4 regions of the Shewanella sp. SM20 genome follow, and region 4 is predicted to be linked to each of the others. Evidence: predicted binding sites of a transcription regulator. Region 4 holds the regulator's gene; each other region holds the start of a gene.
What was found. The regulator sigma-54, encoded in region 4, starts transcription at its own class of promoters, with help from an activator protein. The targets are predictions, from matches to a motif close to GTTGGCACGNNNNTNGNNT.
Positions count from the first base shown of each region.

Region 1 (5,980 bases), on a different contig from region 4:
GAGTCACTTGACTGCCAATGCACCCATAGATGAGGTAAATCCAATGCTAAAGCGTGTGATTATTCCCTTAACATTGATAATGTTAGGTGGATGTGTAGCTAAACCGGTTACGCCGCCCAAACCGAGTTTAGTGGATGGCAATGGGTTGCCGCCAACGGCAGTGATTAACCATTTAGCACAGCGAATAGTGACTGAGCTCGTTAAGCAAAATGATGCTTTGCGTTCTGATCAACCTATCGTAGTTGCAACACCAGTATTAGTGGGCGATTTGAATGGCACTAATGCGTTAGCGCAACAGTTACAGCAAGGATTAATGACGTCGCTCCATAGCTTTCAGTTTAATGTGGTGGATTTAAACTTAGCTGATGGCTTGAGAGTCACATCTGACGGGGATTTTATTTTGACGCGAGATTGGCAAAAATTGTCGAAAGATCTTCCTGTTGAGCATCTTGTCGTTTCGACTATGAGCGTAGTAACCAATGGTATGGCGATCAATACTCGGATTGTGAACATTAGTAACAATCGCGTGGTATCGGCATCTCAAACTTTTGTGACTCAAAAAGAGTTGGCAAACTACATGCAGCCTTCGGAGCAAATTGTCTCACAAAATGGCATCTTATATCGTCAGGCGAGTCCAGGTATGAATGAAGTACGTGTTTTAGGAGATGGAAAATGAAACGCTACCTTTTTGTTATTGTGGCGCTAATGCTAACTGGCTGCGCTGCTAAAGATAGATATGTGCAATGGGAAGATGTGCCGCCGCCGAGTTTTCCTAAGTTAACGGCTATAGGATATGCGCCGTTAGCGACTCAACCGGCTAAAGAGCAATCACAAAGAGTGTTGATGGCTATGCAGGCATCAAAAATTGTGGCTTATCGTGAATTAGCAGAACAAGTTTATGGGCAGAAAATAACGGCAAACAGCAGTGTCAGTGATTGGATGTTGACGGACGATAATGTCAAAGCGTCAGTTTCTGGTGTGATCCGCGGCGCACGAGTCGTTAAGAGTTATCCAGCAGGCGAGCATTATGTCACTGAGTTAGAACTTGATTTTTCACAGGTTTGGGCGCTTTATCAACAACAGAACCGTCCACAACGAGTGAAGGAAGTGACGTATTTCTAGCGTTATTGAATGTATGTTCAACAGCATGTATTGAGCCGCGTATTTACGCGGCTTTTCTTTTTGTACAAGACATTAATATCTAATCAGAGCTTAGAAAAGGGAATGCTAAGTGGGAGTGATGCGCTTGTTAGGCCTTTAAATCATTGCCTAAACTTGAGATAGTCGAGGTCTTGCCTTTATCGTTATAGGTGAGGCTGGAGGCGTTTCTGCTGGCTTGTAAAGCTTGAGCAAAGCGATTTAAACTCGCTAAATTCATCTCAATTAAACTGGCATTTTGTTCGTTTAATTCTTTGCATTCAGTCAATGCGTCTTTGATCTCGGCCATTTTATGCACGAGTTCGACTTGCTGAGTGAGTAGCGATTTATCACTGTGTTTTGCCAGAATATCATCATTAGTCTTTAGTTCTTTCAGACATTGCGATTTTTCGTTAGCAAGGGAAAGCAGTAAATCGGCGTTTTGGTCAACCAAAGCGCCTTTTTCCTTGAGTATGATTTGCTTAAGAACAGCCAAATGGGCGTGTTGTAGATCTACCAGTTTAGCTATTTCAGTCATAGTTACTCTTTATTTAAGTCATTAAGTTCGGCTTCAAAACTTGCAATATTGGCAGCCAACTTTTCAGGGTCAATTTTATAGCGACCTTCGGCAATAGCTTGTTTGATTTCGGCTACTTTCTTTTGATCAACTTCAGGAAGGCTAGCCATTTTAGTCTGAGCTCCTTGAAGTTGTTGTGCCTGGGCCGTAATGACCACTGAATCGCTTCTCTGTGGTGTTGTCGATTTTGTAGCAACTTGAGCAGATTGATCGCTGCTCGTTTTCGTTGCGCCTGAACGAACTTGCGCAGTCGTTGCAGTGTTGAGTTTGCTAATATCAATTGCCATTTTAGGCTCCAGCGTCGTGTGTACGGGATTTCTTAACTGGGGTATCGGCAGCTTACAAAAAAGCTTTAGATTATTTTACATTCTTACTTCAACTTCGCCAATGCCTGTGACTATAGCATCTAGTTCTTTGTTTGAACTGCTATTTTTGACTCTGATCCGATCACCTTTATTGCCATCTTGTAGGGCTTCGCCCGCTGTTTTGAGCTCGAATGAGCCAGAACGAACGTAGATAGAGATCGAATCATTTTTACAAACGAAGCATAAGTTGTTGCTTAATATGGGATTATCTTTTGCTACTCGTCGTTTTACTCGCACGCCAGCCAATTTACTCGGATCATCGAATTCGGCACCTCTCAAGCTATTTTGTTCAATGTAACGGACTTCTACTTGACTAGGAGAGATGAGTTCGCCTGGTGCTAAGATTTCGGTTGAGACAACAACGGGGAATAAGATATCCACCCGAACCGAGATATAGATTTGCCAAGGGTAAGCTAAGTCTTGCGTATCACAGCTGACTTTTAAGGTGTTATTACGGCTAATTTCCCTATCGCTAGCCAGTTCAACTTTCATTGGAGACGAACATTGTGACGGCAGCATTCTTGCGTCAACCATCTGTGGCGAAATATTTACTTTGGCATTTTCTGGAACGGATATTTTTTCTGAAATAAGCGCTTTAGCTAATTCTGAGATTGCCGATACGGTGGGGACAATAGGCTCTGCACTCGCTAAAGCGGGCATGAAGAGGGTGAAAAGACTAAAAAAACAGACTAAATTTACTTTCATAATGAAGAGACTAGCTTGTAACGCCAGAATGCACCTATACTTTTATTAAGTTCGAAGCTGACCACTGTAATAATTTGCATCACTGTCAGAAGATTGACTCAGTTTCGACTATGTTTATCGATAGATAAGACGTAAGCAATTAATATGCCTATACTCAACTGAGTTATAGGGCCGAACATAAACAGAACAACAAGGCAGAGTTATGTCGAGTATTCTTGATTCAGTCAACAAACGAACCCAGCTCGTTGGACAAAACCGTTTAGAATTGCTGCTTTTTAAATTAAACGGTCGTCAACGGTTTGGGATTAACGTGTTTAAGGTGAAAGAAGTACTGCAGTGTCCACCACTGACCACTTTGCCTAAACTTAATCCTTATGTGAAGGGGGTTGCTCATATTCGTGGAACAACCATTTCAGTGATTGATTTGAGTGCGGCAACAGGGGGAAAACCTTTAGCGAGCACTGAAAACTGTTTCATCATTATTTCTGAATATAACCGCAGTGTTCAAGGCTTCTTGGTCAGTTCTGTTGAGCGGATCATCAACATGAATTGGGAAGCGATTATGCCTCCGCCGCAAGGTGCTGGTCGTTATTCTTATCTGACAGCTGTGACTGAAATTGAAGGTGAATTAGTTGAAATTCTCGATGTGGAAAAAATCTTAGATGAGATTTCACCGGTTAAAACGGCTATCAGTGAAGAAGCCAATGAAAAACTGACCCTCGACAGAACTCAGCATTACCATATTATGGTTATTGATGATTCTGCCGTGGCGCGTAAGCAAATTATTCGTTCACTTGAGTCATTGAATTTACAAATTGATACCGCAAAAGATGGTCGCGAAGCATTAGACAAGCTTAAAGAAATCGCCAAAGAGATGGATAATGTGGCCGATGAGATCCCCCTCATCATCTCTGATATTGAGATGCCTGAAATGGATGGCTACACCCTGACCGCTGAAATCCGAGATGATCCTAAGCTTAAGCATATTAAAGTGGTACTGCATACTTCGTTAAGTGGTGTATTCAATCAGGCAATGGTTCAAAAAGTGGGGGCTAATGACTTTATCGCTAAGTTTAATCCTGACGAACTGGCCGCTGCTGTGAATAAGCATTTAAGTTTGTAATTGCTGTAGGTTAGTACCTAGATACGCTTTACGCTATAATCTCGACTTTATAACATGATGGTTTCGCACTGATTTTGGTGCTTGCTATAGGATTTAGGATGTGAATGTGCCAAATAAATCACTCGCTGAGGCTGAATATAATCAATTTAGGTTGTTCTTAGAGCAACACAGCGGCATCGTACTGGGTGAAAATAAGCAATATCTTGTGCGCAGTCGTCTTGCTCCTTTGATGGGCAAATATAACCTGCCATCCTTATCTGATGTGGTTAAGCATTCGATGAAGCCTACTGAGCGTGCGCTCAGAGCTGAAGTGATCGATGCTATGACGACCAATGAAACCCTTTGGTTCCGTGATCGTTATCCATTTGAGTTGTTGAATAATGTCCTACTACCAGAATACAGTCGTCTGGGGCGTCCGCTTAAAATTTGGTCTGCGGCTTGCTCGTCAGGCCAAGAGCCATACTCATTGGCTATGACTATTCTTGAGTATCAACAGAAGAAGCCTGGTGCCTTGGCTGGTAGTGCTTCGATTCAAGCAACGGATTTATCTCCTTCCATGTTGGAACGCTGCAAAAATGCCGAGTACGATAGTTTGGCATTAGCGCGTGGTTTATCTGAAGAACGTAAGCGTCAGTTTTTTGATGCATTACCTTCAGGTAATATGAAGTTAAAGGATAATGTGAAGCGGTTGGTGAACTTTAGAGCGCATAATTTGCTTGAGAGTTATAGTCTGCTTGGCAAGTTCGACATTATCTTTTGCCGCAATGTGCTGATTTATTTTGCACCAGAGGCAAAGGCAAAAATTTTGCGGCAATTCGCTGCCGCTCTCAATCCCAAAGGGATTTTATTTCTCGGTGCATCAGAATCTATCGCTGGTTTAACGGACGAGTTTGATATGGTTCGTTGTAACCCTGGCATTTATTACCAGAAAAAGACTTAACTCAGCCGCTCTAAAGAAAATTACCGACAATTGTCGGTAATTTTTTACCCATCACTTGCTCATCCTTGTTGTTATTCTCAAAATTTTCCTGATGTTGGCACATGAATTGCTTTATTTTCGTGAGAACACGAGGAGGCAATTTTATGGCGATCAATTTTGATAATGCACTGGGTGTGCATCAATACACTCTCGGTATTAGAGCGCAGCGGGCTGAAGTTATTTCAAGCAATATCGCTAACGCAGATACGCCACATTACAAAGCCCGCGATGTTGATTTTTCTGCGGCAATGCAGGCCGCTCGAGGCCAACAGCAGCAGCGAAATAGTCTTGAAATGCAAGAGCCAGATAAGCATTTTGGGCTTGCGGAGTTGACTGGGCAATTTGTTAAGTTCCGTGTGCCAAATCAACCCGATACCGGTGATGGTAATACTGTTGATATCCAACAGGAACAATCGGCATTCATGCAAAATGCACTTGAATATCAAATGTCGCTAGGTTTTTTAGACAGTAAGTTTAGTGGCATGAAGAAAGCGTTGAGAGGGGATTAATCATGAGTTTATTTAGCATATTTGATGTTGCTGGTTCGGGAATGTCTGCTCAATCGGTCAGGCTAAACACCACCGCGAGCAACATAGCCAACGCGGATTCCGTCTCGAGTAGTGTAGATAAGACCTATCGTTCCCGTCATCCCATTTTTGAAGCCGAAATGGCTAAAGCCCAAAGTCAGCAACAAGCTTCTCAAGGCGTTGCAGTAAAAGGCATTGTAGAAAGTGATAAACCACTACTGAAAGAATACTCGCCCGATCATCCTATGGCGGATGCGGACGGCTTTATTTATAAACCGAATGTTAATGTCATGGAAGAAATGGCAGATATGATTTCTGCTTCGCGCTCATATCAAATGAATGTTCAAGTCGCTGAAGCAGCTAAGTCTATGCTGCAACAAACACTTGGGATGGGTAAATAACATGTGTTACTTAGGAGGTAAGCTGTGAGCCTCATTAATCAAATTAACCAAGCGTCGGCGCAGACGGCTCAAAATAAGAGTCAGCCAAATGCCGTTACGACGAATTCATCAACCAGCTCAACGGGTAATCCGTTTCTTGATGGCATACGTTTGCCAAAAGAGTCAA
Region 1 covers NZ_JAKKRK010000007.1:14,922-20,901, reverse strand. The annotation lists gene L5M18_RS04700 (FlgO family outer membrane protein) at 44-676, shown strand; gene L5M18_RS04695 (LPP20 family lipoprotein) at 673-1,122, shown strand; gene L5M18_RS04690 (flagella synthesis protein FlgN) at 1,250-1,675, opposite strand; gene flgM (flagellar biosynthesis anti-sigma factor FlgM) at 1,678-2,001, opposite strand; gene flgA (flagellar basal body P-ring formation chaperone FlgA) at 2,077-2,784, opposite strand; gene L5M18_RS04675 (chemotaxis protein CheV) at 2,987-3,907, shown strand; gene L5M18_RS04670 (CheR family methyltransferase) at 4,008-4,847, shown strand; gene flgB (flagellar basal body rod protein FlgB) at 4,991-5,395, shown strand; gene flgC (flagellar basal body rod protein FlgC) at 5,398-5,814, shown strand; gene flgD (flagellar hook assembly protein FlgD) at 5,839-5,980, shown strand, end outside.
Region 1: flgA (flagellar basal body P-ring formation chaperone FlgA) is a predicted target of sigma-54. The motif match lies at 2,918-2,936, and genes of this name have one in related genera.

Region 2 (5,980 bases), on a different contig from region 4:
CTACGTTCATCGCCTTTGCAGCTTCGATGATGCTATGGTTTTTATCGAGGACTAATTGGGCTGCTTCAAGTTTGAATTCAGCACTAAATGTTTTTCTGGTTGTCGATCTCATGTGTTCACCTAAAGTCATCTACGAGGTAATAATATCACCTCTATTTAGGTGGCCAAAATTAGTGTGCCACTACAATATGTATTTAAAAAGGTCGAGTACGCAGAGTCGTAAATTATTCTAACAAATGTGTTGAATGAGTTTTTACATATCCTGAGATAATTCATTGTCAGCTAATGCAGCAAGGCAATCAGTACACTTCTGTCCCCAAATGAGTTAGTAAATCACTCTCCAGAGTGATTCACGCTCATTCCTAAAAGCCCCATTTTCGCGCTGTTTATGGCTGTTTATGGCTGTTTATGGCTGTTTATGGCTGTTCTGAGGCGGTTTTTTTCCCTTAAGATGAATCAAATCTCTGGAGAACTGATTCAACAGTAGTTTGATTTCGTTGCATTATTAAAATAGCAATACAAAAAAGCCCCAACAGCAAAACTGTTGGGGCTTTTATACTTTATGCATGCATTTATACTGTGAGTAATTGCATGCAGTTAGCCATTACAGGCTGTAGTACATTTCAAACTCAAGTGGGTGAGTTGTACGTGCTACGCGCTCAGCTTCTGCTGTTTTCAGTACGATATAAGATTGGATGAAATCTTCACTGAACACGCCGCCTTTTGTCAGGAACTCATGGTCAGCTTGCAGATTTTCAAGGGCGTTTTCTAATGACGTTGCCACTTGTGGGATTTCAGCTGCTTCTTCTGGAGGCAGATCGTACAGATCTTTGTCCATCGCTTCACCTGGGTGGATCTTGTTTTGGATACCGTCAAGACCCGCCATCAGCAGCGCTGCGAAACCTAAGTATGGGTTTGCATGTGGATCTGGGAAACGTGCTTCGATACGACGGCCTTTAGGGCTTGGTACCACTGGAATACGGATTGATGCAGAGCGGTTACGGGCAGAGTAGGCCAACATAACAGGTGCTTCAAAGTGTGGCACTAAACGCTTGTAAGAGTTAGTGCTTGGGTTAGTGAAAGCATTCAGCGCGCGAGCGTGCTTGATGATACCACCTATGTAGTACAGAGCCGTTTCACTTAAACCTGCGTATTTGTCGCCAGCGAACAAGTTAACACCGTCTTTCGCCAGAGATTGGTGAACGTGCATGCCGCTACCGTTGTCACCAACGATGGGTTTAGGCATGAAAGTCGCCGTCTTACCGTAAGCGTGTGCCATGTTGTGCACTACGTACTTCAGAATTTGGATTTCATCCGCTTTCTTAGTCAAGGTGTTGAAGCGAGTGGCGATTTCGTTTTGACCTGCTGTCGCCACTTCGTGGTGATGCGCTTCAACCACTTGGCCCATTTCTTCGAGCACTAAACACATAGCGCTACGTAGGTCTTGTGATGAGTCAACCGGTGCAACTGGGAAGTAACCGCCTTTAACAAATGGACGGTGACCTGTGTTGCCGCCTTCGTAGCTAGTGCCTGAGTTCCAAGCCGCTTCTTTAGCGTCGATCTTAACGAAACAACCTGACATGTCAGTACCGAAACGGACATCGTCAAATAGGAAGAATTCTGGTTCTGGTCCAATCAATACAGTATCAGCGATACCAGTAGAGATCAGGTAAGCTTCTGCTTTTTTAGCAATTGAGCGTGGGTCACGGTCGTAACCTGTCATAGTACCGGGTTCAAGAATGTCACAACGGATCAGCGCTGTGGTTTCTTCGGTGAAAGGATCCAGTACGAATGTCGTTGGATCTGGCATCAGTACCATGTCTGATTCGTTAATGCCCTTCCAACCTGCGATAGAAGAACCGTCAAACATTTTGCCGTCTTCGAAGAAATCAGCATCTACCTGATGAGAAGGAATAGATACGTGCTGCTCTTTACCTTTAGTGTCGGTAAAACGTAAATCAACGAACTTAACTTCTAATTCTTCAAGTTGCTTTAAAACTGATTCAACTGACATTCTCAAGCCTCCGGTAGGGTAAAGGGATGCCCCTTCTATAATCTTTTAACTCAAGTGATTTATCTTGAGCCAAACTTACGAGCTATAAAGCGATATCCATGCCAATAATTTAACTTACTGATTAACATGGTTTAAAATCTTTGTTGCACTTAATTGGATTCGCGTGTGCACCATAATAGTGCTTTTGTCTGTGGCATTTTGGTGCATTACTCCATTTTGGTGCGCACTGAATTGATTCATGCAAACCTTAAGCTGGGATGCACAGCGATAACATGCACCGCTTATATGGCACTGAGATGGCAATGACGCTTTGGCTTTCACTATCTCAGTAAGTACCGCCTCTGTGAAGCTCGCACATACTTGCAGCACTGCACGGGACTATTTATCACCGCATAACCGCCGCATAATTGTCATAAAACCACGCTAGTCTGTCCAACTATGCCACGCATTATCAATCCAATAGTGGTTTATTATCATATTATTAGGAAAGAGTTCGTTCTCATGTGCGAAATGTCTTTGCTGTTCACAGGCCAAGTGAAATCAGTGATGCGTAAAAAGGTATCCCGTGACAATGAAGTGAGTCTTAATGCCATCGGGTGTAAACGCCAACATGAACGTTAGATTAAGTGGGCCGCAGAATTTATTGCAGTGTGTTCACGTGGTAATTTCTCTGTGTCTAAGTCGATTTTGCTGATGCTTAAATCGACATTAGCAGTGCTAACATTGAATACGAAAAATAGCAAATTCAGCTGCTTAACTCGGATTTTTCCTACGAATATGGCAATTAAACAGAGCGTTAACTCTGGCTATAGAGGATTTCATTCAGTGGATGATTGGCGGAAATTACCCAAGGATTGGCGAATTGTTTTATAAGTGTTCAAAAATAATCCTGTGCGCCAAGGCCGCTCTGGAGTAGAATGGCACGCTTTTTATTGTGGTAGATCGAGCTCGATCACCATAACGAATTACTGAAATATCCCTATTTTTGTTTGATGGTAAGAGGTTTATCCGTGCTAGAGAATTTACGTAACATCGCCATTATTGCACACGTTGACCATGGCAAAACGACCCTGGTAGACAAGTTGCTGTCACAGTCAGGCACCCTTGCAACCCGAGGAGAAGCCACTGAGCGGGTGATGGACTCCAACGATCTTGAAAAGGAACGTGGGATCACGATTCTGGCAAAGAATACTGCCATCAAGTGGAACGACTACCGTATTAACATCGTTGATACCCCAGGCCACGCCGATTTCGGTGGTGAGGTTGAGCGTGTTCTGTCTATGGTTGACTCAGTATTATTGCTGGTTGATGCCGTTGACGGTCCAATGCCACAAACTCGCTTCGTAACGAAGAAAGCGTTTGCTCAAGGCCTAAAGCCAATCGTTGTTATCAACAAAATTGACCGTCCAGGTGCACGCCCAGATTGGGTTATTGACCAAGTATTCGACCTGTTCGATAACTTAGGTGCAACTGACGAGCAGCTAGATTTCCCAATCGTTTACGCTTCTGCGTTAAACGGTTTTGCAACTTTAGATCCGGATGTAGCGAGCGATGATATGACGCCGCTGTTCCAAACTATCGTTGAAAAAGTATCTTTCCCAGATGCTGACGCCGAAGGCGCGTTCCAGATGCAAATTTCGCAAATCGACTACAACTCATACGTGGGTGTTATCGGTATCGGCCGCATCAAGCGTGGTAGCGTTAAAACGAACCAACAAGTGACTATTATTGGCGCTGATGGCAAAACTCGTAACGGTAAAATGGGCCAAGTATTAGGTTACATGGGTCTAGACCGTACTGAAGTTGAAATTGCTAACGCTGGCGACATCGTTGCTATCACTGGTTTAGGCGAGCTGAAAATTTCTGACACTATCTGTGCCGTTGGTGCAGTAGAAGCTATGCCACCTTTGACTGTTGATGAACCTACTCTGACCATGACTTTCCAAGTTAATACTTCACCTTTTGCAGGTAAAGAAGGTAAGTATGTGACTTCACGTAACATTCTGGAGCGTCTGCAAACAGAATTAGTCCACAACGTGGCACTGCGTGTTGAAGAAACAGAAAGTCCAGATCGCTTCCGTGTATCTGGCCGTGGTGAATTGCATTTATCAATCTTGATTGAAAACATGCGTCGTGAAGGTTACGAGTTAGCTGTATCACGTCCAGAAGTTATTCTGAAAACTATCGACGGTGAACTGTGTGAACCATTTGAAACCTTGACTGTTGACGTTGAAGAAGAAGATCAAGGCACAGTAATCGAGAAATTAGGTACCCGTAAAGCTGAAATGAAAGACATGCAGCTTGATGGTAAAGGTCGTGTACGTATCGACTTCATCATCCCAAGCCGTGGTTTAATCGGTTTCCAAACTGAGTTTATGACTGCGACTTCTGGTACTGGTCTAATTTATCACTCATTCGACCATTACGGTCCACACAAAGGTGGCGATATCGGTCAACGCGCTAACGGCGTATTGATCTCTAACGCAACGGGTAAGGCGTTGACCTTCGCACTGTTCGGTCTGCAAGATCGCGGTCGTCTCTTTATCGGCCATGCCGCTGAAGTATACGAAGGCCAAGTGGTTGGTATTCACGCTCGCTCAAACGATCTGACAGTTAACTGTTTGAAAGGTAAGCAGCTGACCAACATGCGTGCTTCTGGTACTGACGAAGCCCAAGTGTTGACTACGCCAATCACAATGACACTTGAGCAAGCGCTTGAGTTCATCGATGATGATGAATTAGTTGAAGTAACGCCTAAGAACATTCGTGTTCGTAAGAGACACTTGACTGAAAACGATCGTAAGCGCTTTAACCGCGGTTAATGCCAGTCTGTTAATTCAGGTGACACGCCCTTAAGGTGAGTCTATCGGTTTAAAAAGCCCTGCATAGGAAACTGTGCAGGGCTTTTTGTTGGGATAAATTGAGTAATGGGTATTAGTAGTCCTCATCCATCACCCGTATGCAATTGCGGCCAGCGGATTTTGCGCGGTAGAGGGCGGCGTCCGCTTGGCGAACGAGTTCTAAAGCATTTTGTTTGTTAGAGGGTTGCAGATAGGCGACGCCTGCGCTCACTGTCACAATGCCTAGGTCGGTATTTTCATGTGGAATGGCAATGGATTGGATCAGTTGATGAATGTGCTGCGCTGTCTCAAGTACAGTTTGATTATCGACATTCGGTAATAGAATGACAAATTCTTCGCCGCCGTAGCGAGCGACTAATTCGCCCGCTCTGCGACCGGACTGGGACAGTGTACTCGCTAATTGTTTAAGGCAATCATCTCCGGCGAGGTGGCCATAGTGATCGTTAAATTGTTTAAAGTGGTCAATATCGAGCATGATGAGGGCCAGTGAGGAATTGCTCCTTTGTCCCCGACTCCACTCCGTTTGTAACATCATGTCAAATAGGCGGCGATTGCCGATATTGGTTAAACCGTCGGTATTGCTGAGTATTTCAAGTTGCCTATTGGCTTCTGCTAGTTCACTAGTTCGAGCTGTGATCATGGATTCAAGTTCGACGTTACGTTCCTCTAATCGCGCGATCGGGTAAATTTCCCCTTTGTGGGCTAAGCCGTAGGGGATGGATATGCCGCTGTGGACAATCATCCAGTCGTTGTTTTCTCGGTGAAATATCAACACTAGCCGTGCTGTCTCGCGGGAAAGCATAGGATTAGGGATAGGTAAGTGGATATGGAAAAAGGCAGTCACAACCACGAGGTTGTCGGTAAGGTCTTGTAAAGAAAGATCTAACATTTCGATGTGGATTCGCTCAGGCACTTGTGCAAAGTCCTGACGAGTGATTCGCACCCATTCTTCCCTGCTGGTGACAAGCTGGTCACTGCTCCCTGCATAGCCGCTAAAGTTATCACTAAAGCGACGAGTTAGCCTGTCATCACGGGAGGCATACATCTCAATATATTCGTCAAATAACGAATGGATCAATTGCTGTCGGTCGGGTCGCATAGGTTA
Region 2 covers NZ_JAKKRK010000027.1:62,532-68,511, reverse strand. The annotation lists partial or broken gene L5M18_RS12860 (transposase) at 1-112, opposite strand, end outside; gene glnA (glutamate--ammonia ligase) at 605-2,014, opposite strand; gene typA (translational GTPase TypA) at 3,025-4,836, shown strand; gene L5M18_RS12845 (GGDEF domain-containing protein) at 4,949-5,974, opposite strand.
Region 2: glnA (glutamate--ammonia ligase) is a predicted target of sigma-54. The motif match lies at 2,102-2,120, and genes of this name have one in related genera.

Region 3 (5,980 bases), on a different contig from region 4:
CGTAAACTACGCACCATATTGGCAACTATTTTAAAACGGAACACGCCATGCTCACGGCTGAGAATTTTAATCAGGGCGTAGGCATCGGTAATCGAAGTGGGTTCATCACAAACAACGACTAGCACATCCTGCGAAGCACGTGAGAAACTGAGCACCATATCTGAGATCCCAGCAGCAGTATCTACGACTAGAATATCAAACTGAGTCCGCATCTCACTAAATGCACGGATTAATCCAGCATGTTGCGCAGGGCTTAATTCCACCATCCCCTGTGTTCCTGAGGTGGCAGGTACTATGCCTATCCCCTTAGGACCACGCACGATAATATCGTCAAGCTCTGCATCACCAGAGAGAACATGAGAGAGGTTACGCTCGGCACGAATACCCAGCATGACGTCGACGTTTGCTAAGCCAAGGTCAGCGTCAAGTACCAAGACACGCTTGCCTTTTTCGGCTAATGCCACAGCAGTATTAATAGAAACGCTGGTTTTACCCACGCCTCCTTTACCACCAGTGACCGCGATTACTTTCACTTTTTCGTTATAGGGTTGATTCATCATACGTAAACCACTTGCTTGATCCAGGGTCATAAATCTACTCAAATGCACAGGCCATATTATCTGACCACGCTGTGTCTTGTAATGATTGTTGTTCTGTACTATCTAACGCTGCGAGTGCCTGCTGGGCTAAATCTAGGGTATCCGCAACTTTCATATCTTCAGGAACTCTTTGTCCATCAGTAATATAACTTAATGGTAATCCGTTTTGGATCAACACACTTAATGCCCCTGCTAACGACACAGATTCATCGAGTTTTGTGAGAACGACACCAGATAGGGGAATGCGTTTAAAATGATTGACTGCATCTTGCAGCACACGGCGCTGCCCTGTCGCAGACAGTACCAGATAACTGCGGATAGGTATCCTGCTATTTGCAGTTAAATTATCAAGTTGCTGGTAAAGGCGCATATCTCGCTGTCCCATGCCAGCCGTATCTATCAATACTAGCTTGCGATTCCTAAACTGATAGAGAATTTGCTCTAATTCATTTAGATCATGAGCTTGCTTTACTGGGCAGCCCATTATTTTGCCATAAGTTGCTAATTGCTCATAGGCTCCAATGCGATAATGATCTGTGGTAATTAAAGCAACATGTTCAGCACCATGATGTGCCGCAAAACGGGCAGCAAGTTTAGCTAATGACGTTGTTTTACCAACCCCAGTAGGACCAACTAATGCAACCACTCCGCCCTGCTTAACAATGTCATCGCCCTGATTATCAAGCATATTCGCAAGACTTTGTGGTAATGCTCTGACTAATTCAGCCGGCGTATAATGCTGGCTCAGCGCGGCTAATTTATTCGCAACCACAGGGGAGAATTCAGCCTCAAGCAATTTGGCTTCGAGCATAGCACCAACGGGATCGATGCGTTTTTTATGTTCCGTCATCAAGGAGGATACTTGATGTGTAAGTAAATTACGCAGTGATGCTAATTCATCACGCATAGCCTCAATATCAGCACTTTGTTTCTGTGATGTTTGTGGTTTTTTATCAAACGAGGAAGGTGCTTCACGACGTTCTGGTTTCACAGCAGTAGGGGCTTGTAAGCCCTTAGCCCATGCTGGTAACTCGGCATCAACTTGCTGATGTGACATTTGTTGATTCAAACGGCTTTGCTGCTTCTCAAGTAAGGCTTGTAATGAGTCTGCAGGTGCGGCTGGCTTAGCGCGAGTTTCTACACGAACTGGCTGCTTAGCACCCAGGGACACGAGATCGTCGCTCACGTCCATAAAGGTCGGTGCTGGCGCAGTGGCTGCAGTTTTCGCTTTAGGTTCGTCATAGTCAACGGCAGCGACAATTTCGATGCCACCGTTCACTTTTTTATTTGACATAATGACGGCATCTGAGCCGAGTGTTTCTTTCACTTGGGCCAGTGCGGCGCGCATGTCTTTGGCAAAAAATCGTTTAATCTTCACTTATGCGTCCTCTACTGGCCGACTGCAGATACGATACGTATTTGCTTCTCATCAGGTATTTCTTGATATGAAATGACTCTGAGATTAGGAATAGTATGTTTAACAAAGCGTGACAGCGTCGCGCGTAACATACCTGACGTCAACAATATGGCGGGTTGTCCGACCATTTCTTGCTTCTGAGCCGCATCGGCAAGGGACTGCTGCATGCGTTCTGCAAGACCGGGTTCAATATTAGGACCATCACCACCGGTTGCTTGCATTGACTGATGCAACATCTGTTCCAACTCTGGCGCCAAAGTAATGACGGGGATTTCGAGCTCTGGGCCAGAGATTTCCTGAACTATCATACGTTTCAAAGCGATACGTACAGCGGCAGTCAAGACTTCAGTGTCATTGCTCTTAGTGCCATATTCTAACAAAGTTTGCACTATAGTACGCAAGTCTCTAACTGAAACCCCTTCATTTAATAGGTTCTGCATCACTTTTACGACATGTCCTAGTGGCATGATATCTGGAATAAAGCCATCAACCAGCTTAGGTGAGTGTTTCGCAAGCATATCCATCAGTTGTTGCACTTCTTCGTAGCCTAACAACTTAGCGGCATTATTTGTGAGTAATTGACTAATATGAGTTGCAACAACAGTGGCGGCATCGACGACGGTATAACCTAATGTTTGTGCGTGCTCACGTAACTCAGGAGCGATCCATACCGCTTCTAGGCCAAAAGCGGGATCGCGCGTTTCGATACCATCGAGTTTGCCATAGACTTGACCAGGGTTGATCGCCAATTCGCAATCATGACGAATATCTGCCTCTCCGACGACGACGCCCATTAATGAAATGCGATACGCATTAGGCGATAAATCTAAGTTATCGCGAATATGCACCGCGGGCACTAAGAAGCCTAGTTCCTGAGACAACTTTTTACGCACGCCTTTAATGCGGCTTAGTAACTCGCCACCTTGGCCCTTGTCAACCAGAGGGATCAAACGATATCCAACCTCAAGACCAATAGTATCAACATGATGTACATCGTCCCAACCTAGCTCTTTAGGCTCTTTATCTTGTCTTTCTATTGGACCCGATTTCACTTGTTCTAGCGCTTTAAGACGTTTGTTTTCATTTCGTTTATAAACAAAATAAGCTGCACCAGCAGTCATAAAGGCAAAGCTTAAAAACGCCATGTGCGGCATACCAGGAACAATACCCATTACAAACAGGACTCCGGCGGCGATACCCAATGACTTATGACTGTCAAACATCTGACTCATCATCATTTGGCCCATATCACCTGACTCGTTTTGACGAGTCACCATCAAGGCTGCGGCGATTGACAATAATAGACCAGGGATCTGCGCCACTAAACCATCACCGATAGTCAGTAAGGTATAAATTTCAACCGCTTCAGAGAAACTTAAGCCATGCTGCACAATCCCTATGATGAAACCACCTACGATGTTGATCACTAAGATCATGATACCGGCAATCGCATCCCCTTTAACGAATTTGGACGCACCGTCCATCGCACCATAGAAATCGGCTTCACGGGTCACTTCGGCACGGCGTATTCTCGCTTGGTCTTGATTTAAGGTTCCAGCATTTAAGTCAGCATCGATTGCCATTTGCTTACCAGGCATAGCATCCAAGGTAAAGCGGGCACTGACTTCTGCGATACGACCTGCACCTTTAGTCACCACCGCAAAGTTGATGATAATCAAAATGATAAATACCACTAGACCAACGGCATAGTTACCACCGATCACCACAGAACCGAAGGCTTCAATCACCTTACCCGCGGCATCACCGCCATTATGACCCTCAAGTAAAACCACACGAGTAGAGGCAACGTTGAGCGCAAGGCGTAATAACGTCGCCACCAGTAACACAGTTGGGAAGGCAGCAAAATCTAAGGGTCTATCGGTATAAATAGCCACCAGCAATACGATGAGAGCTAACGCAATGTTGAATGAAAAGAGTATGTCTAATAGAAATGGAGGGATAGGTAAAACAATCATGGCCAATGCAGCAAGCACAACCACCGGCGTGCCAATGCCTTTAAAAGTGCTGAGCCTAATTTGTTTTACTTGACCAAGAGTCGCTTTAACATCCATTCGCTATAACCTAAACTTTGACGTGTAATAGCATGAAGCAAAAAACGCGCCAACAAGATTAAAGCCATTAATGAAGGAAAGATATGTACTGTGACTGATTGATATACATAAAATTAGCCATAAAAAACAAATGAACTCGACATCATCAGCTTTGCCAATGACTACCATCTGAGACTAGTGGTTCAATATTTCAATTCATCTGGTATAGGTTGATTGAGTGGGACAGGAATAGGTTTACGGCCGCGTCCTTTTTGATATTGGCGCAGCTGGAATACATAAGCCAAAATCTGTGCGACAGCAGTAAACAAACCTTCAGGGATCTGCTGATCTAACTTAGTCGTATGGTAAATAGCCCTTGCAAGTGGTGGGGCCGAGACAATCGCAATATTGTGCGCGCGGGCAATCTCACGTATTTTAAAGGCCACATCATCAACACCTTTCGCTATCACAAAGGGAGCCGCAGAGCGCTGCACATCGTATTTAATCGCAACGGCAAAATGCTCAGGGTTAACGACAATCACATCGGCATTTGGCACTTCAGCCATCATACGCCTTTGTGCTAGTTCACGTTGCATCTGCCGTATATGCCCTTTCACCTCAGGTTTACCCTCAGTGTCTTTATATTCATCTTTTACTTCTTGTTTGGTCATCTTAAGTTGCTTGTTGTGATTCCAAATTTGGAACGGCACATCTATGACGACAATAAACAAAATCGAGGAACATAACAGGATAAACATCCAAACCAACAAATCTAATGCATGGTAAACATTACCAGGAAGATGGTCGCTAGACAGCAACATGATGTCATTGAAATAGAAGCTTAATAAAAAATAAGCAGAAAAGGCTACTACAGAAAATTTTGCAATGCCTTTGGTGAGTTCAACCAGAGCCTGTACGCCAAACATACGTTTAAAACCAGCAAGGGGACTCATTTTACTGGCTTTTGGCATCATAGCTTGGGTCGAAAAATTGATCCCACCAAGAGAGACGTTACCGATAAACGCAACCACCACAATCAATAGCATAATTTTAGCCATGGGCCAGGCTATTTCACTCGCAACAACACCCCACACGTTGAACATTTCATTAGTATCAAAAATTTGCGCCCTATCCATGGTAAATACAATTTCAAACACCCGAGTTAAGCTAATTGCCAAACTTGGGCCTAGCATATAAAACCCACATGCCGCCGAAATCAATACCGCTGCAGTTCCGAGTTCTTTCGAACGTGCAATCTGTCCTTTTTCCCGCGCCTGTTCTAGACGCCTCCCCGTGGGTTCCTCTGTACGTTCACCACTTGATTCTTCAGCCATGGGCCTCTCCTAATCCCATCATATCAGACCATCAGCGTTACATTGGAGCGCTAACATATCGCAAAGCAGCAATTGAGCCGTCGACCATACTTCATCGAAGTGTGCCATTACCGGTGTTAGGGTTAACCACAGAATAAACAGTCCACCAATCATAGTGATCGGAAAACCAATAGAGAAAATATTTAATTGCGGCGCGGCGCGGGTCATGACCCCGAAGGACAAGTTGACTAATAATAAGGCGATAATCGCAGATATCGACATAGTGAGTGCCGCACCAAACATATACGATCCCCAATCAGCCAGCGATCGATAACTTGTCAGTGTTAAGCCTTGATTAGAAATCGGCAAAGTTTCAAAGCTTGCCACTAGCATACGGATCATCAAAAGATGGCCGTCTACAGCTAAGAAAATCAATGTCGCCAATAAAAGAAAAAAGTTACTAATAACGGGTGTTTGTTGGCCAGAACCAGGGTCAACCATAGAGGCAAAGCCTAAACTGGTCTGCATACCAATGATCTGTCCAGTGAGCACAAAGACTTGCATCACCATTTGAGTCACAAACCCCATGGCAACACCGAT
Region 3 covers NZ_JAKKRK010000041.1:16,491-22,470, reverse strand. The annotation lists gene L5M18_RS16365 (MinD/ParA family protein) at 1-590, opposite strand, end outside; gene flhF (flagellar biosynthesis protein FlhF) at 595-1,977, opposite strand; gene flhA (flagellar biosynthesis protein FlhA) at 1,989-4,088, opposite strand; gene flhB (flagellar biosynthesis protein FlhB) at 4,271-5,401, opposite strand; gene fliR (flagellar biosynthetic protein FliR) at 5,420-5,980, opposite strand, start outside.
Region 3: flhA (flagellar biosynthesis protein FlhA) is a predicted target of sigma-54. The motif match lies at 4,124-4,142, and genes of this name have one in related genera.

Region 4 (5,980 bases):
GCACGTGTACGAACATGCCGCTGCTAAGCGCTTGGTTTAACTGGTCAAGACTATGTCCGGTGTGATCGTTTTCTGCATTATCTACGGGCATTTGTCCTCCATTGTGCGGCAAATTGGTTTGAGATCTTGGTGTTGGGCTATGATTTAGCGGTGACTAAGCGTCAGTCGATGACACAGATTAAGGCGGCTAAGGTAAGGCCAGCGCAATGACCGCTAGTGTAATCGCCAGTAGCTTGTATCGTTGAGCGACAAATGTTTTGCCATGTCTGAATGGCAAGTTTTTTAAACTAGACATGAAGTGAATCTAACTATGAAGTGCTTAGTGTGAAGTGAAACTAACAGGCTTCGTCAAACTTAGCGTCGATTAAGGCACAAATGGCATCGAGAGCCGGCTCTGCATCTGGGCCTTCGGCGATCAGCTTAATGGTTTTACCCATGCCAGTTTCAAGCATCAGTAAGCCAAGTACACTGGCGGCCGATGCTTGTTTATCGCCTTGGATTAAGGTGATGGTCGCATCAAACTCGGAAGCCAGTACCACCAACTTAGTGGCGGCACGGGCATGTAAACCGAGCTTATTACAGATGGTTATCTGACGTTCAAGCTTTGGCATTATTGAGCTCTCGATGACGGGCATACACTTTATGTTTACCGTTACTAAAGCGTTTGGCCAATTGCTCTGCGACGTAAACCGATCTGTGCTGTCCACCTGTGCAGCCAATGGCCACAGTTAAATAACTGCGATTGTTACGCTCGAGGTGCGGCAGCCAAGTCTCCAGTAAATTTTCGATTTGCCAGATGAACTTATTGACCAGTGGTTGGCGATTTAAGAACTCAGCTACGGGTTCATCCAAGCCAGTCAATGGCCGCAGCGCCAGCTCCCAGTGGGGATTGGGCAGGAAGCGCACATCGAACATAAAGTCGGCTTCGGTGGGCATTCCGTGCTTAAAGCCAAAGGACTCGAAGTTGATCACGAGTTCTTTATCGACACTACCAAGGAGAATTTGTCGGACTTGGTCGCTTAAATCATAGATATTCAAATTCGACGTATCTATGTAGTGATCGACCAGTTTTGACATAGGCTCAAGCAGTTTCCCCTCCAGCTTTATCGCTTCTTGCAAAGAGACTCGGCTCTTCGACAAAGGATGCAAACGGCGGGTTTCGCTGTAACGCTTGAGCAGAATTTTATCGCTGGAGTTAAGGAAGAAGCTCGTTAACTCAGTATCTGGAGGTAGGCTAGCGAGTTGTTTCACTAAGACCTTATCCTGCTCAGGCATGTTACGCACGTCGACACTGATGGCGACGAGATCGTTACTGCCTTTGAGTTGCTCAAGCAAACTGCCAATCAATGGCAAGGGAAGGTTATCGACACAATAATAGCCGAGATCTTCGAGTACCCTAAGGGCGACAGATTTGCCTGAGCCTGAGCGGCCCGACACTATGACCAGTTTCATCCAGTGATTACCTGATAGAGTTCCGTTTCATCATGCGTCTTGCGTAATTGCTTTAATATTTGCTTGTCGCTCAGCTTTTCGGCCATGCAAGACAAAGTACTTAAGTGCTGCTGACATTGGTCTGCAGGCACCAGTAGTGCAAATAAAATATCAACAGGTTGCTTATCGATAGCATCAAATGCTATCGGCTCTTCACACTTAATGAGTATGGCAATGGGCTGATCTATATCGGCTAGTCGACCATGTGGAATGGCGATGCCGTTACCTATACCTGTGCTCCCCATCTTTTCGCGCGCCACTAGGCTTTCGAATATCTCTTGAGATGAGAGGGTCGGGTACTGGGCAGCGACTAAGTCGCTGATGAGTTCCAGTACCTTTTTCTTGCTGCCCGGAGTGGCGCAGGTAGTGCACTCCGGCCGCAGTATGGTACAAAGTTCCATTATTAGTGTTTTGTTAACTTCTCTTTGTGTTTAATAACCTGACGGTCAAGCTTGTCAATCAGGGCGTCTATAGCGGCATACATGTCAGCATGCTCTGAAGTTGCAAAAACTTCACCACCTATGAGGTTTATTCTCGCTTCAGCAATCTGTTGCATTTTCTCAACATTGAGCACAACGTGCACATTATTGATCTGTTCGAAATGGCGTTCAAGTTTTGAAAACTTTTCTTCTACATATGCACGTAACGATTCGGTAATTTCGACATGGTGTCCACTTAGGTTTATTTGCATAGAAACGTCCTCCGATATCCACTGTAGGTTATAAACTTTTACGCTGATTAGAAGGTGGAATAAGCATAGCCTCTCGGTACTTCGCAATGGTTCTGCGGGCTACGTTGATCCCTTGTTCTGCCAGAAGTTGTGCCATCTTACTATCGCTTAATGGTTTTTTCTGGTTTTCCGCTGCCACCAGTTTCTTTATAAAGGCTCTGATTGCTGTGGATGAGCACTCACCACCATCGTCAGTCCCGACGTGGCTAGAGAAGAAGTATTTTAGTTCAAAAAGTCCCTTAGGGGTATGCATGTATTTTTGAGTTGTGACCCGTGAGATGGTGGACTCATGCATTTCTACCGCTTCAGCAATATCGTTAAGCACCATAGGCTTCATGGCTTCTTCACCATACTCAAAGAAACCTTGCTGATATTGCACTATGCAATTAGCAACTTTAAGCAAAGTGTCGTTACGGCTTTCTAGACTCTTAATAAACCATTTAGCCTCTTGCAGATGGCCGCGAATAAATTGGCTATCGGCTTGGTTTTTTGTGCTGCGTGCCATAGAAGCATAATGTTGATTTACATTGATTTTGGGCATGCAGTCAGGATTAAGCTCAACGACCCAGCGGCCATTTTTCTTCGACACAGACACATCTGGGATAACGTATTCGTCATTATTGGGCGTGATCAACAAACCTGGGCGAGGATTGAGGGTTTGGATGAGTGCTATACCATCCCTTAATTCATCTTCTTTTAATTTAGTCTTACGCATCAACAACCTAAAATCACGGGCGGCGATCAGATCTAAATGATCTTTGATCAGCATACGGGCGTTTTCTAGGTTGGGAGTATCAGCGGCGAAATGCGACAGTTGGATCAGCAGGCATTCACTTAAATCGCGGGCGGCAACGCCTATGGGATCAAAATGCTGAATGCGCTTGAGTACGGCTTCGACTTCGTCAAGCTCAACTTCAGGATTGCCCATGGCTTCGAGAATTTCTTCAGTGCTTTGGGTGAGATAGCCCTGATCGTCGATTGCATCAATAATGGCGGTGGCAATGGCTAAATCGGTTTCAGAAAACGGCGTGAGGTTTTTTTGCCATTCTAAGTGTTCGTACAAACCTTCACTGGTCTCGCCTTGGAAGGGCATATCGTCTTCACGACTGCCGCCGGGGCCTGAGTTTGGGGAGGCGGTAAACACTTCATCCCATGTGGTGTCCATGGGGAGCTCATCGGGCATGGATTCTTTGGTTAGCGACTCTGCCGTGTCTATGGTGGAGCTGTCTTTTTCTGGTGGCAGAGTGCTAGATTCACTGAAATCCGTATCGGATAGCGTTTGGTTTACAGGGGTTTTAGTGGCGTCGAATTGATCCTCTTCCAGCTCGAGAAGGGGATTAGAATCTAATGCTTGCTGGATCTCTTGCTGCAGTTCTAATGACGACAGTTGCAACAGACGTATGGCCTGTTGTAATTGTGGCGTCATGGTTAACTGTTGACCCAGTTTGAGCTGGAGTGACGCTTTCATGTTACCGCTGATCCCTACGTTATTATTGTTGGATGAGGTCGCTTATTATTATCTTGAGTGAAGCCCAATGGCGGTATAAATTGCCTCCATTGGCTTCGCTCGATTAACTATAGCCTGAATTGTTCACCTAAGTACACAGCCCTAACTTGCTGATTGTCTAAGATCTCTGCTGGAGTCCCTTCGGCAATCAGGTTTCCGTGACTCACAATATAAGCATGTTCACATACATCTAATGTCTCGCGGACATTATGGTCTGTGATCAGTACGCCAAGGCCGCGACTTTTGAGTTGTTCGATAATCTTCTTGATGTCGATAACCGAAATAGGATCGACGCCGGCAAACGGTTCATCGAGCAAAATGAACTTAGGATTAGCGGCTAAAGCTCGCGCAATTTCGACGCGACGACGTTCGCCACCCGACAATGACATGCCTTGGCTGTCACGGATGTGGGTGATATGAAACTCTTCGAGCAGATGTTCTAGTTCTTCTTCTCGTTCTTCGTTTTTAAGTTCTTTACGAGTTTGCAGTACGGCCATGATGTTGTCATGAACAGTTAGCTTACGAAAGATACTGGCTTCCTGCGGTAAGTAACCTATGCCTTTGCGGGCACGCAGATGCATAGGATCTGCGGTTAAATCATCATCGTCGATAAAGATATGTCCCTTATCGCTCTTCACTAGCCCGACAACCATGTAAAAGGTCGTGGTTTTACCCGCGCCGTTCGGACCGAGTAGGCCAACGACTTGACCGGTTTTTACCGTCAGACTGACGTCTTTAACCACTTGGCGACTCTTGTAACTTTTCGCCAGATTTTGTGCTCTTAAGGTGATTTGGGTCATTTAGAGTCCTGCTTTTTTACAGGTTTATCCGCCGGAGCGTCTGATTTAGCATCATCTTGATAGTTTTCAGGCTGAATAATAGTGATCACGCGATCGTCACCACTGCCAGTACTCTCGGCCATCAATTTCTGTTGAATCATGTTATAGCGGATTAAATTGCCTGTAACTTGGCTACCCGCTTGATCTAATGACGCCATACCTTTCAGTGTTAAGGTGCGGCTTGCCATATCGTAACGAATTTCTTTCGCGCTCGCCGATGCAGGACGGCCATCGTCTAATATTTGGCTATACGTAGCAGGGTTGCCTGTTGCGACCAAAGTTTTGCTATTTTCACCTTCAGCAGAAAATGCACGCAGTTCATTTGCTTGGATTTTTATTGAGCCTTGGGTCACTTCCACCGGACCAAAGAAGATGATCTGGTTGTTTTTGATATCCGCAGTTTGGCTCACGGCTTTAATTTTGACTTCTTGCTTTAAGTCGCCGACTTTCGCGAAAGCACTCATGCTCATAATTAGCATTAGGCTGGCAAGTAATACGTTATTTTGCTTCATATGTTCCTACTACCTGACTGGTCAATTGCACTTCTTGCGCGTTGAGGTCGGCATAAAGGCCTTGGCCTTGAATATTAAAATCTTTCCCTGTGACGTAAATGGTACGGTCAGAGGTCATTATCATAGTGTTGAGATCGAGTTCCAGATAACTGGTGGACAAGGTCTGAATCGGTTCTTCTGGGCTAATGGCATCGATAATAACATTATTTTCTAATACAACCTTGCCAGTTTCCTTGTTTAGCTTGCCCTGATCTGCCCTGAGTTGCCATTGTGCTTTACCTTGGTCTGGATAAACAAGATAAACAGGTTGAGTAAAGAAAGTTTGATTCGTTGAATCATAATGTTCCATGTGTTTCGCCGTCACACGGCTATTCACTAGTCCTTGCTCATTGAACTCAGCACTGCGCAGATCTTCAACGATGAAATCTGGGGTATTTTGATCTTTAACTCTGTTATCGGAATCACCGCTGTGTTTGTTCTGGACCTGCCAGTAAAGCGCTAGTGCAGTTCCAAAAAAAGCGATAATCGCGAGTGTCACACGACTCATATACTCATTCCATGGGCCGAAGTGAATTTATTTTGACTTAGGAGTAACAGATCTGTGAGTTCACGCAGTGCACCGTGGCCACCATTGAGCGTAGTGACAAAGTGGGCGTGCTGACGCACATAGGGATGACCATCGGCAACACTGACCGCTAAACCGACGACATTCATCACGGGGAGATCGACAATATCATCACCGATATAAGCCACTTCTTCTGGGGTGACACCATAAAGTGCGAGCAATGCTTCATAGGGCTCGAACTTATTATCTACGCCTTGGTAAATATGGGTAACACCAAGGGCTGTCATACGGTTTTCAACGATTTTGGATTGACGTCCTGTGATCACGGCGAGGTTG
Region 4 covers NZ_JAKKRK010000031.1:48,720-54,699, reverse strand. The annotation lists gene mgtE (magnesium transporter) at 1-91, opposite strand, end outside; gene L5M18_RS14080 (HPr family phosphocarrier protein) at 336-611, opposite strand; gene rapZ (RNase adapter RapZ) at 598-1,452, opposite strand; gene ptsN (PTS IIA-like nitrogen regulatory protein PtsN) at 1,449-1,892, opposite strand; gene hpf (ribosome hibernation promoting factor) at 1,895-2,182, opposite strand; gene L5M18_RS14060 (RNA polymerase factor sigma-54) at 2,211-3,689, opposite strand; gene lptB (LPS export ABC transporter ATP-binding protein) at 3,797-4,528, opposite strand; gene lptA (lipopolysaccharide transport periplasmic protein LptA) at 4,525-5,079, opposite strand; gene lptC (LPS export ABC transporter periplasmic protein LptC) at 5,066-5,626, opposite strand; gene kdsC (3-deoxy-manno-octulosonate-8-phosphatase KdsC) at 5,623-5,980, opposite strand, start outside.